DNA from 3 places in the Verrucosispora sp. WMMC514 genome. Region 3 is predicted to be linked to each of the others. Evidence: riboswitches for the same ligand, from Rfam matches in the RefSeq annotation. Region 3 holds a riboswitch; each other region holds the start of a gene.
The links. A riboswitch is a leader RNA that binds a small molecule or an ion and turns the genes downstream of it on or off. The one in region 3 is predicted to bind cyclic di-AMP.

Region 1: another riboswitch for cyclic di-AMP. It lies ahead of O7597_RS03200 (hypothetical protein); the one in region 3 lies ahead of O7597_RS12050 (NlpC/P60 family protein).
Region 2: another riboswitch for cyclic di-AMP. It lies ahead of O7597_RS21345 (C39 family peptidase); the one in region 3 lies ahead of O7597_RS12050 (NlpC/P60 family protein).

Annotation. Positions count from the first base shown of each region.
Region 1 covers NZ_CP114906.1:727,924-733,063, forward strand. The annotation lists gene O7597_RS03190 (AAA family ATPase) at 1-1,747, shown strand, start outside; gene O7597_RS03195 (cation diffusion facilitator family transporter) at 1,827-2,744, shown strand; cyclic di-AMP (ydaO/yuaA leader) riboswitch at 2,897-3,028, shown strand; gene O7597_RS03200 (hypothetical protein) at 3,033-4,136, shown strand; gene O7597_RS03205 (PfkB family carbohydrate kinase) at 4,353-5,140, shown strand, end outside.
Region 2 covers NZ_CP114906.1:4,576,317-4,581,456, forward strand. The annotation lists gene O7597_RS21330 (acyltransferase) at 1-1,318, shown strand, start outside; gene O7597_RS21335 (hypothetical protein) at 1,430-1,945, shown strand; gene O7597_RS21340 (hypothetical protein) at 2,148-2,906, shown strand; cyclic di-AMP (ydaO/yuaA leader) riboswitch at 3,184-3,324, shown strand; gene O7597_RS21345 (C39 family peptidase) at 3,551-4,462, shown strand; gene O7597_RS21350 (DUF397 domain-containing protein) at 4,530-4,730, opposite strand; gene O7597_RS21355 (DUF5753 domain-containing protein) at 4,721-5,140, opposite strand, start outside.
Region 3 covers NZ_CP114906.1:2,699,346-2,704,485, reverse strand. The annotation lists tRNA gene O7597_RS12070 (tRNA-Gly) at 1-59, opposite strand, end outside; gene O7597_RS12065 (zinc metalloprotease) at 357-1,361, shown strand; gene O7597_RS12060 (pyridoxamine 5'-phosphate oxidase family protein) at 1,430-1,966, opposite strand; gene dcd (dCTP deaminase) at 2,044-2,622, shown strand; gene O7597_RS12050 (NlpC/P60 family protein) at 2,635-3,627, opposite strand; cyclic di-AMP (ydaO/yuaA leader) riboswitch at 3,682-3,816, opposite strand; gene O7597_RS12045 (C40 family peptidase) at 4,008-5,018, opposite strand.

The DNA.
Region 1 (5,140 bases), 2.0 Mb from region 3:
CGGCGTCGTCCGGCGCCGCACGATCCAGTCCAGCCGCGAGCGGGTCACCCGGATCGAGGACGACCTGCTGGACCCGGACGCCGCCCCACCGGACATGCCGGTGGTCGGCGACGGCGCGCTGCTGGCCACCCTGTCCCGGACCACCGGTCGCGGCATGCGGGACATCGTGGCCACCATCCAGCGCGAGCAGGACGAGGCGATCCGCTCCCCCGGCTCGGGAGTCACGATCGTCTCCGGTGGCCCGGGCACCGGCAAGACGGCGGTGGCGCTGCATCGCGCGGCATACCTGCTCTACACCGACCGCAGCCGGTACGCCGGGGGCGGCATCCTGGTGATCGGCCCCTCCTCCGTCTTCGTCGAGTACATCGCCTCGGTGCTGCCGTCGCTTGGTGAGGACACCGCCACCCTGCACTCGCTGGGCACCCTGTTCCCCGGGGTGGTGGCCACCCGCACCGATCCGCCCGAGGTGGCGGCGGTCAAGGGTTCGCTGCGGATGCGCCGGGTGCTGGAACGGGCCGCCCGGGACGCGGTGCCCGACGCCCCGCCCGAGCTGCGCCTGCTGTACCGGGGCACGCTGCTGCGGCTGGAGCGGGCCGAGCTGGACGCCATCCGGGAGCGGGCGCTGCCTCGTGGCGCCCGGCGCAACGAGGTGCGTCGGGCCGGCTTCGACGGCGTGCTCGCCGCGCTCTGGGCGCAGGCCCGCCGGCTGGGCATCGCCGGGTTGCCCGAGCAGCGCGCCTTCGAGGACGAGCTGATCGACCGGACCGATTTCCGCGACTTTCTTAAGGCGTGGTGGCCCCGGCTGCATCCGCGGCACGTGCTCGCCTGGTTGGCCGATCCGCAGCGGTTGCGCCGGTACGGCGCGGGACTGCTCTCGGGTGCCGAGATCCGGCTGCTCGGCTCGGCCTACCGGGGGTTGGCCACGGATGGTCTGACCGTCGCCGACGTCGCGCTGCTGGACGAGCTGGACGCGCTGCTCGGCAAGCCGATGCGCGCTGCCCGCCGGAAGCGGGACCCGTTCCAGTTGGCCGGTGGGGTACGCGAGCTGAGCACGTTCGCCGACCGGCAGCGGGCCGCCCGGCAGGCCGCCCGGGAGCGCCCCGAGGATTACCGCGACTACGCCCACCTGGTGGTCGACGAGTCCCAGGACGTCTCACCGATGCAGTGGCGGATGGTGGGCCGGCGCGGCCGGTTGGCGTCCTGGACGGTGGTGGGCGACCCGGCGCAGACCGCGTGGACGGGGGATCCGCAGGAGTTGGCCCGGGCCCGCGACCAGGCGCTGGGTCGCCGTCGTCGGCACCGTTTCACGCTCACCACGAACTACCGCAACTCGGCCGAGATCTTCGCGGTGGCGGCGGCCGAGATCCGGCGGGCGTACCCCGATCTCGCGCTGCCCACCGCGGTCCGCTCCACCGGGGTCGATCCGGTGCGGCTCGTGGTGCCGGCGCCCGAGTTGGAGACCACCGTCGTGACGGCCGCCAGCGCCCTGCTCGGCGAGGTGGAGGGCACCGTCGGGGTGATCACGCCGGTGCCGCGACGGGACCAGGTCGCGGCCTGGCTGGGAGCCCATGGCGGCGATCGGTTGCAGGTGGTGACCAGCCTGGAGGCCAAGGGCATGGAGTACGACGGGGTGGTGCTGGTCGCCCCGGCGGAGATCCGGGCGGAGCCCGGCGCCGGTGTCCGTACTCTCTACGTCGCGCTGTCCCGGGCCACCCAGCGGTTGACCACCGTCGACCCGACCGGTTGAGTCGCGAGCCGACGCTTGCACTCATAGCGATGTTGGCATAGGTCCGTCCCCGGCCCGCCTGACGACGCAAGGTGTCTGGGTGGGCGCCGGCCATGACCACCACCACGCTGCGGTCTCAAACGCCGCACACCGCCACTCCGGCCGGCTGTGGGCGGCGTTCGCCCTGCTCAGCGCCCTGATGCTGATCGAGGCAGGCACCGCTTTGCGGACCGGTTCGCTGGCCCTGCTCTCCGACGCCGGGCACATGTTCACCGATGTGCTGGGCATCGGCATGGCCCTCGCGGCCGTGGCCGCCACCCGGCGGGCCGACACCGACCCACAACGCACCTTCGGGCTCTACCGGCTGGAGGTGCTCGCGGCCCTGGCCAACGCCGTACTGCTCTCCGGCGTCGCGGTGTACGTGCTGATCGAGGCGGTACGTCGATTCGGGGATCCGCCCGAGGTGCTCGCCGGCCCGGTTCTGGTGGTGGCGGCGCTCGGCCTGCTCGCCAACGTCGCCGCGTTCGCGCTGCTGCGCCCGGGGGCGCGGGAGAGCATCAACCTGCGGGGGGCCTACCTGGAGGTGCTGGCGGACCTGCTGGGCTCGCTGGGCGTGATCGCGGCCGCCCTGCTGATCGCCGTGACCGACTGGTGGTGGGCCGATCCGCTGGTGGCGGTCGCGATCGCCGTGTTCATCCTGCCCCGCACCTGGCGCCTGGGCCGGGCAGCGGTACGCATCCTGGTCCAGGCCGCACCGGAGCACCTGCAGGTCACCGCGGTGCACGACCGGCTGGCCGCGGTACCGGGCGTGGCCGGCGTCCACGACCTGCACGTCTGGACGTTGACCTCCGGAATGGAGGTCGCCTCCGCACACCTGACCGTCAGTCCGGACGCCGATGTCGGCACCGTCCTGGCGGCGGCCCGCTCGGCGCTGCACGAGGACTTCCAGATCGAACACGCGACCCTCCAGGTCGAGCCGCGTACCGACCCCGGGGGTTGCGGGGCGGTGCGGTGGTGACCAGGCCAATCGGAGAAAAGTAGGTTATTGTCCGATTTGCTCTGGTCTACTAGTCAACAACCGAACACCAGCAGTAACAGCAGCTGCACCGGTCACGTGCGCACCGGTAGGCTCTGACCCGGCCACCGCCAGGCGGCACCCACCGGTGCCGGCGGCGGCCGCCGCCTAATCGCCCGCCAGGGCGAACCGGGGAACCACGTTCCTGGGGTGTATCCGCGCCAGCGGTAGGGATCTTCCGTCCCGAACCCGTCAGCTAACCCGGTCGGCGGCTGACGGAAGGACATGTGCATGCCAGCAGTGGCAACGGTAAGACCGGCCGCCCGTACGGCGGCCCTGATCGCCGCCGCGCTCGCCCTCACCCTCGGCGTCGCGCTGGCTCCCTTCTCCCCAGCGACCGCCGCACCGCAGGCGTTGCGCGCGGCGGCACCGGGAGATGTGGACGACGAGGGCGGCACCCCGGCACTACGGGCCCAGTTGGAGGCGGCCAGCAAGGGCTATCTCGACGCCAAGACGGCGCTCGACCGCTCGGTGAAGCGACAGAAGAAGCTGGCCGAGCAGCTCAAGACGACCGAGAGCCAGGTCGCCGAGCGCGGTACCAAGGTCGCCGAGATCGCCGCGCAGGCGTACCGCACCGGACGGCTGGGTGCCGCGTCGGCGCTGCTCAACAGCGGGTCACCGGCCGGTTTCATGGACCGGGCGGCGGCGCTGGACGCGGTGGCCGCCAATGAGGACCGTGCGCTGCGGGAACTCCAGACCGCCCGGGACGAGGTCAGCGCCACCAAGCTGGCCCTGGACGCGGAGATCCAGGAACAGCGCAAGCAGGTGGCCGTGATGGCCAAGCGCAAGGACCAGGCCGAGCGGGCGTTGACCGTGGCCATCGAGCGGGACGAGGCGGCCGAGCGGGCCAGGGCCGCCGAACGGGCCGCCCGGTCACCGTCGCGTAGCGGCGGGTCGAGTCCCACCGCCAAGCCCGCTCCGCGCAACTCCGACGGGTCGTGGCCCTCGGAGTCGTGCAGCGTCAACGACCCCACCCCGGCCAACGGCTGCATCACCCCACGCACCCTGCACGCGCTGAAGCAGGCCAAGTCGGCCGGCTTCACCCGGTACGTCTCCTGCTACCGCTCCGGCGGCTCGGGCGAGCACCCGAAGGGTCGGGCCTGCGACTTCGCGGCCCAGAAGAAGGGCTTCGGCGGGGACGCGACCGGAGGTGACCGGACCTACGGCAACAACCTGGCGGCGTACTTCGTCAACAACGCCGACCGGCTCGCGGTGCTCTACGTGATCTGGTACAGGCAGATCTGGTTGCCCAGCAGCGGCTGGAAGTCGTACAGCGGTGCCCGCGGTGACCCGTCCAGCGACCACACCAACCACGTTCACCTGTCGGTGTACTGACCTCCTCGTCGCGCCGGGTGAACCGCTCTTCACGAGCGGTTCACCCGGCGTTGCGTTTTTCCGTCGGCCGGCCGGGCACCGTCCCTTCGGCGCGCGTCGACGCGTCTCGTTGGATACCGTCGTACCAGTAAGCGGTATTTGTCCGCTAGCGGGAGGAACGCCCATGGACGAGCGAATCGCCAGGCCCGGCGACGGTACGGACCACGGAGTGCGTTCATGAGCGGCCGCGTCATGATCTTCGCGCCGACCCCGCTGCTGACCGTCACCATCGACCAGCCGAGCGACGCACCGGAGCTGCACCTGCACCCGGGCGGGCAGGGGGTGTGGCAGGCCAGGATGGTGCTGTCCCTCGGCGTCGACGTGGTGCTCTGCGCGGCACTCGGGGGCGAGGTCGGGCAGGTGCTGGAGCCGTTGCTGGTCAGCGAGGGGGTCGACCTCAAGGTGGTGGCCCGCGACTCCGGTGGCACCGGCGGGTACGTGCACGACCGTCGCGAAGGTACCCGTCGGGAGGTCGTCGACGTGATCGGCCAACCGTTGAGCCGGCACGAGCTGGACGAGCTGTACAACCTCGCGCTCGGCGAGGGCCTGCGCGCGCCGGTGAGCGTGTTGAGCGGCCCGAACCATCCGTCCCTGGTCCCCGCCGACCTCTACCGGCGTTTTGCCGCCGATCTCGGCGCCAACGGCGGCCGGGTGGTGGTGGACCTCTGCGGCGAGCACCTGACGGCCGTCCTGGAAAGCGGGGTCTTCTTCCTCAAGGTCAGTCACGAGGAGCTGATCGCCGACGGGCGGGCCGAGGGCGACGACGAGGAACAGCTCACCCGCGCGATGTACGACCTGCACGCCTCCGGTGCCGAGAACGTGGTGGTCAGCCGGGCCGACAAGCCCGCGTTGGCACTCGTCGACGGCGAGGTGTTCACGGTGCGGATGCCGCGCCTGGAGGCGGCCGACCCCCGCGGGGCGGGCGACTCGATGACCGCCGGGGTCGCCGCCGTGGTGGCCCGGGG
Region 2 (5,140 bases), 1.9 Mb from region 3:
CAGCACCATCGCCGTCGATCGACCGACGCCCGCCGCCGGGCCCGGGTATGCGAGCCGCCTGCCGTCGCTGACCGGTCTGCGGTGGATCGCCGCGCTGCTGGTCTTCGGTTTCCACGCCGGCACCATGCGCATCATCGCCGACCCCGGCCCGCAGGCGGTGGTGGGGGAGATCTTCACCCTGGGCCTGTCCGGGGTGCAGTTCTTCTTCATCCTCAGCGGCTTCGTGCTGGTCTGGTCGATGCGGCCGGGCGCCTCCCGCCGCCGGTTCTGGCGGCGACGGTTCGCCAAGATCTATCCGAACCATCTGGTGCTGTGGGCGCTGGCCATGCTGGCGATGCTCTGGTTCGCCGATCCGATCAACCCGGTGGCGGCGCTGGAGAACCTCTTCCTCGTCCAGGCCTGGGATCCCCGGCCCGGCCACTTCTACAGCGTCAACAACGTCAGTTGGTCGCTCTCCTGCGAACTGTTCTTCTACCTGTGTCTGCCGCTGGTGCTGCCGGCGGTGCGGCGGGCCCGACCCTGGTTGCTGTGGGCCGTGGTGATCGCGGTGCCGCTGCTCATCCTGGCGCTGTGGCCCGGGCAGGCCCTGGTGCCGGAGGCGGACCGCTGGTGGTTCGCCCAGGTCTTCCCGCTGGTCCGTTCGCTGGAGTTCTGGATGGGCGTGGCCGCCGCCGAACTCATGCTGCGTGGTCGCTGGCGGGGTCCTCGGCTGCCGCTGGCCAGTCTGATCTTCGTGCTGACCTGGGTGGCGGCCTCCCAGTGGATCCCGGCCGAGTTCTGGACGGCACTGCTGTCGGCGGCGTACGTCCTGGTGATCGCGGCGGCGGCCGACGCGGACGTGCACGGGCGGCGCTCACCGCTGCGCTCCCGACCGATGGTCTGGCTGGGCGAGGTCTCCTTCGCCTTCTACCTGGTGCACGTCTTCGTGATCATGACGATCCTGCGGGTCACCGGCGACTGGGGCACCGGCCTGCCCGGCTGGTGGGGCCCGGTCGCGGTGATCGGATTCCTGCTGCTCACCCTGGGCCTGGCCGCGCTGTTGCAGCGGTACGTGGAGCAGCCGATGATGCGTCTCCTGGCCCCGTCCCGGCCACCCCGACCCGGCCCGCAGGACGGCGAGCCCGCGACGCCGGGTGGCGGGTGGTCCGCGACGCCGGCTGGCCCGGGGCGAGCCACGGAGTCGCGCGGTGCCCCGCGATCGGGGACGCCGGGCGGACCGGTCGTGGACGGGCTGCCGCGCCAGCGGATGTCCGGTGGCGGCGATGTGGACCTCGCCACCGGCCCGGGGCAGGACCGCTCCGTCCAGCAGGGACGGTAGGCGACCGGCGGGCTGACCTGCGTGTATCGACGTACGTACCCGACGCGCCGGACGGTGCGACACGCCCGGTGACCGGTGCGTGCGGGCCGCCGGTGGCGGTAGCGTGACGAGGTGCTTCCCGCCGCGCCCGCCCGTCCGTTGTGGTGGTTGGCGCGCTGGGCCGCGCGGCTGCTGACCGGGCTCGCGGTCGCCGCCGCCTTCTCCCTCGGCGCCTGGGCACTGCCCGACCGGGCACCCGCCGCCGCACCGTCGGCCGAGGCCGCCGTACCGGCCGCCGTCGCACGGGACCTGGCTCGCGAAGTCGCCGTACCCCTCGACCTGGCCGGTCCCGACCTGGTGACCGGCCTCGACCGGGCCGGCCTGGCGATGCCGACCGTGCGCGGCGCCGGTGGCACCGACCTGGCCGGGGCCTCCGGACCGCGCGTTGGTGACCCGGCGGAAGCCTCCGGGTCGCCGATCGCGCGGGACGCCGGTGACTCCGTCGGGTCCGGGATGCCCTCGCTGCCGCCGGCGGCCGATGGCCAGCCCGGGCTGACGGCGCTCGGCAGCGGCACCGCCGGCGTCACGCGGGGGTCGCCGGCTCCGGTTGCGGGTGTCCGGGCCGCCCGCGCCCCACCGCACGCCTGATCCTGGCGACCCTTTCCTCGCCTCCGCGCCGCGCCCGGCCGCGCACCCGCGCCAAGCACGGCCAGCCCGTTGCCGTCGGTCGCGCCGTCGATGCGCGCCATGACCGGCGGCACCGCCCGCCTCAACCCGGCAACCGCGCCGCATCGCCATCCGCTGCCGGTACGACCACCGACGCCGTACCGATCTCCGCCGAGGTGCCGACATGGAGAAGACCGTTCTCTACCAGTTCCTGATCGAGGTGCCACGCGCCGCCGCCATCTGGTCGGTCCTGCTGGTGCTCGCGCTGGGCGTGCTCACCGTGCTGGTCGCCCGCCCGGAGCCGGCCGGGCCGGTGGAGAAGACCACCGACCCGGACGCGCTCCGCGCCGCGGCCGACGAGGCCGACCTGCGCCGATACGCCGGGGAGGTGGCGGTCGCGGCAGCCGGCGCCGGCCAGAACGCCGAGCGGCGGCGTACGGCGTGGCGGGTGGCCCAGGCGGAGCTGGACCGCGCCTGGGCCGGGTACGACGAGGCGGAGGCCGCCGCCCGGCGGCTGGCCGGTGTCACCGGACTGCCGGCCCCGCGCACTCCGCGCACCCCGGCCGAGTACGCGGCTCGGGAACGCTGGCTGCACCGGGCGGCGATGGCTGCCCACTGGCGCGGTGACCTGACCGCCCGGCAGCTCACCGACGTACTGGCGCACCGGTCCGGCTGGGATCCCCGACGTCACCCGGCCGAGCAGGAGGCCGTTCTCGCCCGGGTGGTACGCGACAACCGCCTGGCCGCCTATCGATCGGCCGCCGGGCGGGAACGTGACCTGTGGCGGGCGGCGGAACTGGCCACCGAGGCGGCCCGCGCCCTCTCCGCCGAGGCGTACGCGGCCGCCGCGCGGCTCCGGCCGAACCGACCGCCCGTCTCCGGACGCGCCATCGTCGAGCGGTCCGGCCTGGTCCCGCGCTGGCGTCCGGCTCGGCTCGGCTGAAATTCCGTGAGCTGGGTCACATTGGTGCGAAATTCGGTCACTGTTCGTAGGTAAGACGTTTGTCGCAGTAATCCCCGCCGACTTTTCTCCCTGCCGTCCGGTTGTCACCCGTTGGTGCCCGGAATGCCGTCGGTCCCATTGAGCGACGCCAGTTCCCAGGTACCCGAAAATTGCCCCGCTCGATCATGTTTAAGCAGGTCAGAGCGGGTTGGCTTCAAGGTGACCGGCCAGTAGTGTCAGCGCGTCCGGTGCGGTAACCGATCGCAGGAAGCGACGCCGTACCGACCCGCTCAATCGTGAACTCACGAACCGGGGACCCACTGCACCACTGGGGTGAATCCGCGAGCCTCGGCCCGCGGTAGGGCGTCTTCCCGCCCGAATCCGTCAGCTAACCCGGTCGGCGGTGACGGAAGGAGTACCAACCCTCGTGCGGTCCGATGTGATCCCCCCGTTCCCCCACCTCCACGGCACCGCGGTGCCCGTGCTCGCCGGCCCGACCGCCGCGAGCTGACCCCGGTCATCGCCACCGCCCGGGTTCTTCCGGGCGTACCCCTTGAACGGCCTGTCCCGCTCGCCCAGGCGGTCGTCGGCGTTCCGTTGCCGACCCGACCGCCGGAGCCGGTGTGCCGTTCTCCCCTCAGCCCGTGGAGGAATCCGTGAAGCACACCCTTTCCCGCCGGCTCCGCCGGCTGGTCAGCGAACGCCCCTATCAGCTCGTTGCCGGATCCGCCGTGGCGCTCGTCCTGGCCACCGGCACCGGCGCCGCCCTGGCCGGCACCGGGAACACCCCGGCCCCCACGCGGGCCACCACCGCCGCCGAACTGTCCGGCGACACGGTGGCCGCGCCGAGCCAGGCGGAGGTCGCGCCGGCCACCGCCGCGCCGAGCAGCGCCGCGCCGAGCAGCGCCGCGCCGAGCAGCGCCGCGCCGAGCAGCGCCGCACCGGCCAGCCCGGCACCGGCAAGCGCCGCCGCCTCGCCGTCGCCGAAGCCCAGCTCGGCCACCCCGGACCCGGACCTGACCAGCAAGAAAGCGGCACCGAAGCCGCCGGCCTCGAAGGTTCTGGACTACGACCACCAGGCCCAGATCAACGGCTACTACTGCGGTCCCGCCGCGGTGCGTAACGCGCTGAGTGCCGCCGGTGTCGCGCGCAGCCAGGACGCCCTGGCCGGCCAGCTCGGCACCACGTTCGCCGGCACCAACTCGGCCGAGGACACCACCCGCGTTCTCAACGCCGTCGTCAAGGGTGACCCGTACGAGACCACGATGATCCGTGGCGGTGCGGCCACCCCGGCCCAGATGGACCAGCTTCAGGAAGACGTCGTCGCCGCCGTCACCGACGGGCGGGGTGTCGTGGTGAACGTCGCCGGCACCGTCACCGACACCGACGGTCGCTGGCACTCCTTCCCCGGCGGGCACTACATCGCCGTGGTCGGCTACCAGGACTCCGGGCGGCTGGTGAAGATCGCCGACTCGGCGGACGCCTCGTACCCGTCGTACTGGCTCAGCACCATCGATCTCGCCAACTGGGCCGCCACCCGCGGCTACTCGGCCTGATCGCATCGTCCCGCTTTACACACGGAAGCCCTCGGCCCGCCGGCCGAGGGCTTCCGTTTCGGGTACGTCAGGCGTGCGGGCCGTGCTGCTTCGCCAGGCCGACGAAGCTTGCCCAGGCGGCCGGGGTGAAGGCCAGCGTGGCGGCGTCGCGGTTCTTGGTGTCGCGGACCAGCACGACGCCGGGCAGGTTGTCGGCGACCTCCACGCAGTCGTTGCCGCTGGAGCCGCTGCGGGTGGACTTGCGCCAGGTCGCGCCGTTCAGATCCATGGCTTCACAACATCCTTCATGCGCTCGATCGACTGGCGGCCGGACAGTGCCTCGTTGCGCACCGTCTCCCACTTCGACAGCAGGACACTCAGGTCGTCGTCCTTGTCGACCAGGACGCCGCCGAGTTGGGTATCCAGATTACCCACCCAGCCGCCGTCCGCCCCCCGCGCCAGGATGAAGGGGCCGGTCAGTCCATCGTGCATGGCGACGCCGGTCGGCACCAGGTGCACGCTGATGTTGGGCCGGGTGGCCAGCGCCATCAGGTGTTGCACCTGCTCGACCAGCACGTCCTTGAGCTCCTCGTCGACCCGCCGCAGCACCATCTCGTCGATCACCGCGACGAGTTGGGGCGGGTCGTCCTGCTCCAGCACCGTCTGCCGGGCCATCCGGTTGGCCAGCCGACGCTCCAC
Region 3 (5,140 bases):
GAATCGAACCCGCACTGTCAGCTTGGGAAGCTGATGTTCTGCCATTGAACTACACCCGCGAGCGGGATCACTCTACCCGAGCCCTCACCCGGATGCACCCAAGGCCCCCACCCCTCACGCCGCGCGTCGCGCCAGGGCGGTCTCAGACAGCAAGATCCCCGAAGTTGCTGTGTCGGGGCGGGTCGGCGGCAGCAACATCCCCGAAACTGCGTGGATCTTGAACTGGGCCGGCGAGAAGTTTCATGACCGCAACATATGGCCGTGTTCAAATCTGTCTATCGGTTGTAACGTCTGCCCCACGTTTTCCGCACGACGCGACACAACCCCCGGTCGCGTCGCCAGAAAGAGGTGGGCATATGGGACTGCGTCCCGTCCTGCTGAACCGGCGTACGGCCGGCATCGCATCGACGTCGCTCGCACTGGTGCTCGGCGTGGCCACGGTCGGCCTCCTGCCGGCCGCCACCACGACCGCGAGCCCGGCGGCGGCCGCCTTCACAGCCGACGAGGTGTGTGAGGATCAGACGGGCACCCTGGCCCGGGCCAAGGGTGGCAGCGCCGTCAAGCACGATCCGAACCAGCTGACCCTCGCCCAGGTGCACCAACGCGAGGCCGAGTTCGCCGACATCCTGCAAGAGCGCGCCAAGCGAGTTGGCCAACGCGCATTGAGCGCCCAGGCCGCTGCGGCCTCGGTCACCATCCCGGTCGTGGTGCACGTGATTCGCCGGGACACGACCCGGGCCGGCGGAAACATCCCCGACTCGATGATCCAGTCCCAGATCAACGTGCTCAACCAGTCGTTCAGCGGTGCGACGGGTGGCGCCGCGACCGCCTTCGCGTTCCAGTTGCAGAGCATCAACCGGGTGACCAACTCGTCGTGGTACCCGATCCGGCAGGGCTCGTCGGCCGAGCGGCAGATGAAGACCCAGCTGCGGCAGGGCAACAAGGCGACGCTCAACATCTACCTCGGCGCGCTCAGCAACAACCTGCTCGGCTGGGCGACCTTCCCGCAGCGCAACCTGAACGTGATGGATGGCGTGGTGGTGCTCAGCGAGTCACTGCCCGGTGGCACCGCCACCAACTACAACCAGGGTGACACCGGCACCCACGAGGTCGGCCACTGGCTGAACCTCTACCACACCTTCCAGGGCGGCTGCTCGGGCAGCGGTGACCAGGTGTCGGACACCCCGGCCGAGGCCTCGCCGGCCAGCGGCTGCCCGACCGGCCGGGACACCTGCTCAAGCTCGGGCCTCGACCCGATCACGAACTTCATGGACTACTCGTACGACGGCTGCATGTACCAGTTCACCTCGGGCCAGGCCACCCGCATGATCAACGCCTGGAACTCCTACCGCGCGGCGTAGCGCGAGCGTCGCACCGCGTACCGCGGGTGCCGGCTCCGTCGGACGGGGCCGGCACCTGTGCGTGTGGGTCAGGCGGCGCGGCGGTGATGCCGCCCGGAGTGGGCCGGCACCGGGCGCGTGGCCTGGGGTGTGGCGCCCGCCGGGTCGAGCCAGACCTGGACCGCCGGATGCGACGCCAGCTCGCTCGGCCCAGCCACCGACTGCTCCCGTCGGGCCAACATCGCCACGTCGACGGTGAACTCGAACAGGCGCCAGTCGGCGTGCGGGGCGGCCCGCGCCGCGAACGCCAGCCGGGCGACGGTGGCGTCGTCGGTGACGGGCCGGGCCCGCCCGGCCACGTACGCCTCGTCGTCGCTCTCCTCCGGCGGGAACGAGTGCAGCGCGTAACGACCGTCGCGTTCCAGGTCGCGCCGCTTCGGTGAGTCGATGACGAAGCAGTAGAGACCGTCATCGGTGATCACCGGGGAGACCGGGTGCACCCGGGGTCCGCCGTCGGCGCGGACCGTGGCCAGGTAGCCGAAGCCCGGGCCGTACTGCTGCATGAGAAGGCGGATCCCGTTGGCGAGTCGAGGCTCGTCAGCGGCGAATTCGGACCAGGAAGCCATGCCGACATCCTATCGAACACACGTTCGAAGCGGGTAGTCCGACACGCGTGTCGCATACCGGCAGCTATGGTGTGGCGATGCTGCTCTCCGACCGCGACCTGGTCTCCGAGATCAAGGCGGGCACCCTGGCGCTCGAACCGTTCGAGCCCACCCTGGTGCAGCCCTCCAGCATCGACGTACGTCTGGACAAACTCTTCCGGGTCTTCAACAACCACCTCTACACCCACATCGACCCGGCCACCCGGCAGGACGACCTCACCTCGGCCGTCGAGGTGCCCGACGGCCAGGCGTTCGTGCTGCACCCGGGCGAGTTCGTACTCGCCTCCACGCTCGAGGTCATCTCGCTGGGCGACCAGCTCGCCGGCCGCCTCGAAGGCAAGTCCAGCCTGGGACGACTCGGCCTGCTCACCCACTCCACCGCCGGCTTCATCGACCCCGGCTTCTCCGGTCACGTCACCTTGGAACTGTCCAACGTGGCAAACCTGCCGATCACCCTCTGGCCCGGGATGAAGATCGGGCAGCTCTGCATCTTCCGGCTCTCCTCACCGGCCGAGCACCCGTACGGCTCGGCCGTCTACGGTTCCCGCTACCAGGGTCAGCGCGGCCCGACGCCCAGTCGTGCCTGGCAGAGCTGGCGCACGTGGCCCACCCGCTGACACCGGCGATCCTCAGCCGGGCCGGCCGAAACTGTGCACCGGGCTGCTGTCCAGCCGCTTCATCTTGACCGGTTGACCCGCCCGGGAGGCGTGCACCACCCAGCCGCCGCCGACGTACATCCCGACATGGTGCAGGTCCCGGTAGTAGAAGACCAGGTCGCCGGGGCGCAGCGCGCCACGGCTTACCGACTTGGTGACCCGACGCTGCCGCGCCGCGTTGTGCGGCAGTGCGACACCGGCCCGCGACCAGGCGGCCAACGTCAGCCCGGAACAGTCGTACGCGTCGGGCCCCTCGGCGCCCCAGGAGTACGGCTTGCCGATCTGGGCGCAGGCGAAGGTGACCGCCTCGCCGGCCGCTCCGCCCGGGTAGCTGGCCGGGCAGGGCGCCGGCCGTAGCGGGCCACCATCACCCTTCCCGTACGCCCGCAGCCGGAGCCGCTGCAACCTGTCGATCTCGGCGTCGATCTGTCGCCGCCGCTCGGCGAGATCGGCCTCGGTGCGGGTCAGCTCGCCGATCGTGCGGTCCAGGCCGGCCTTGGTCTCGGCGAGTTCGTCGCGCAGGTCACTCGCGTGCCGCACGTCCTGCTGCTGCACGCGGGCGTACCGGTCGAGCAGGCCGAGCTGCTCGACCACCTCGCCCGGCGACCGGCTACCGAGCAGCGTGTTGACGAAGCGGACCTGTTCGCCCTTGTACGCGCGGGCAGCGAGCTTGCCGACCCGGTCCATGGCCTCGGCCACCTGGCGTTGCAGCGGTGCCATCCTGGCGGCCAGCGCGTCCGCCTCCCGCCGCTTGCCGGCCAGGTCCTGCCGGGTCGCGTTGTGCTGCTCGATGACGGGTTCGAGCCGATTCCAGTCCTCGTCGATCTGGCGCTCGATGTCGGCGACCGTGGGCTCGGCCCGGGCCTCCGTCGCGCCGCCGACCAGCATCACGGCGGTCGCGGCCAGGCCAGCGATGATGCAGCGGTACCAGCTGGAACGCGGCGAGTCCGTCGATCGGCCGGGCATTGCCGGCGGCGATGACGGTGGCCGCGGGGCATGGTCTGCCACCGGGCTCAGCACTCCTTCTTCCGCTACCGCCTACCGGGTTAGCTGACGGGTTCGGGCGGGAAGGGGCGCCCTACCGTGACCGGCACGGATTCACCCCGGGTACCTGGTTCCCCGGCTCGCTGACGAGCGATTCGGCGGTGTCGGACCGTTACCGCCCGGGCTGGGCGGACCTGCCAGCGGCCGACGATTGCCCAGCGTAGGGACGATCGGCGTCGATACGCAACAGATCCACACCGTCACTGTGGGTGCTTACATCCGACAGTGGCGAGGGCCCCCGTCGACTTGACCGGGGGCCCTCGGGCGTTCCTGCGCGACCGCTCAGCGGACGCGGTGGCGGCTCAGCCGGGTCGGCGGAAACCGGCGACCGGCATGGTCGTGATGGGCGAGACGTTCACCGGCTTGCCGGCGCGAGCCGCGTGCACCATCTGGTTGTTGCCCAGGTACAACCCGACGTGACTCACGTCGCTGCGGAAGAAGACCAGATCGCCGGGACGGGCGTCGGCGCGGGAGACGGCCTTGCCCTCGTTCCACTGGGCACCGGTGAAGTGGGTGAGGTAGATGCCCGCGGCCTTGTACGCGTACTGGGTCAGACCCGAGCAGTCGAACGAGTTCGGGCCGGTGGCGCCCCAGACGTACGGCTTGCCGACCTGGGCGCACGCGGTCCGGATGGCCGTGCGGGCGGCGTCGCTGACCACACCGTTGATGGTCGGGCAGTTGGTGGTCTTCACCGTGGTCACCGGCAGCGACCTCTCCAGCCGCTTGATCTCGGCGTCGATCTGCTTCTTCTTCGCCGCCAGCTGCTTCTGCTTCGCCTCCTGGTCGGCGATCAGGGCGTCGAGCTTGGCCTTCTGGTCGTCGTACTTCTTGCGGATCTTCATGACGCCTTCGAGCTCGCGGCGCTCCTGCGAGGCGAGCCGGTCGAGGAAGGCCATCTGCTCGCCGAGCTCGTTCGGCTTCGAGTTGAGCAGGACGACACCGATCTCCTTGGACGGGCCGGTGATGTAGTAGCGGGAGGCGAGGTCGGCCACCCGGTTCATCGCCAGCTCGGTCTCCAGGGCCAGCGGCTGGATCTTCTTCTCCAGGCTCTTCGACTTCTGCTTGTTGACCCGCAGCTGGGAGCGCACCTTGTTGTACTGCTCGATGGTGGGCTCCAGCTTCTGCCACTGCTTGTCGATCTGGGCCTCGATCTCGTCGACCGAGGGCTCGGCGTACGCGGGGGCGGCGAGCAGGCCGGCACCGACCGCGGCGGCGGCTACCAGGACGACCAGCCCGCGGGCGGCCCTACGCAGGCCACCCGGACGGGATCGTCCCGGCGCACGACGATGGAGGGGCATGGTTGCCACCGGCAGCGTCTCCTTTGCAACCGACCACCGGGCGTCCCGCGAGAGGTAAGTGGCGGGATCCGACGACCCATGGCGGTCGGTGCCCCACATTAGGGAACGGTAGGTGGGGAATCAAGGCGACCAACGGC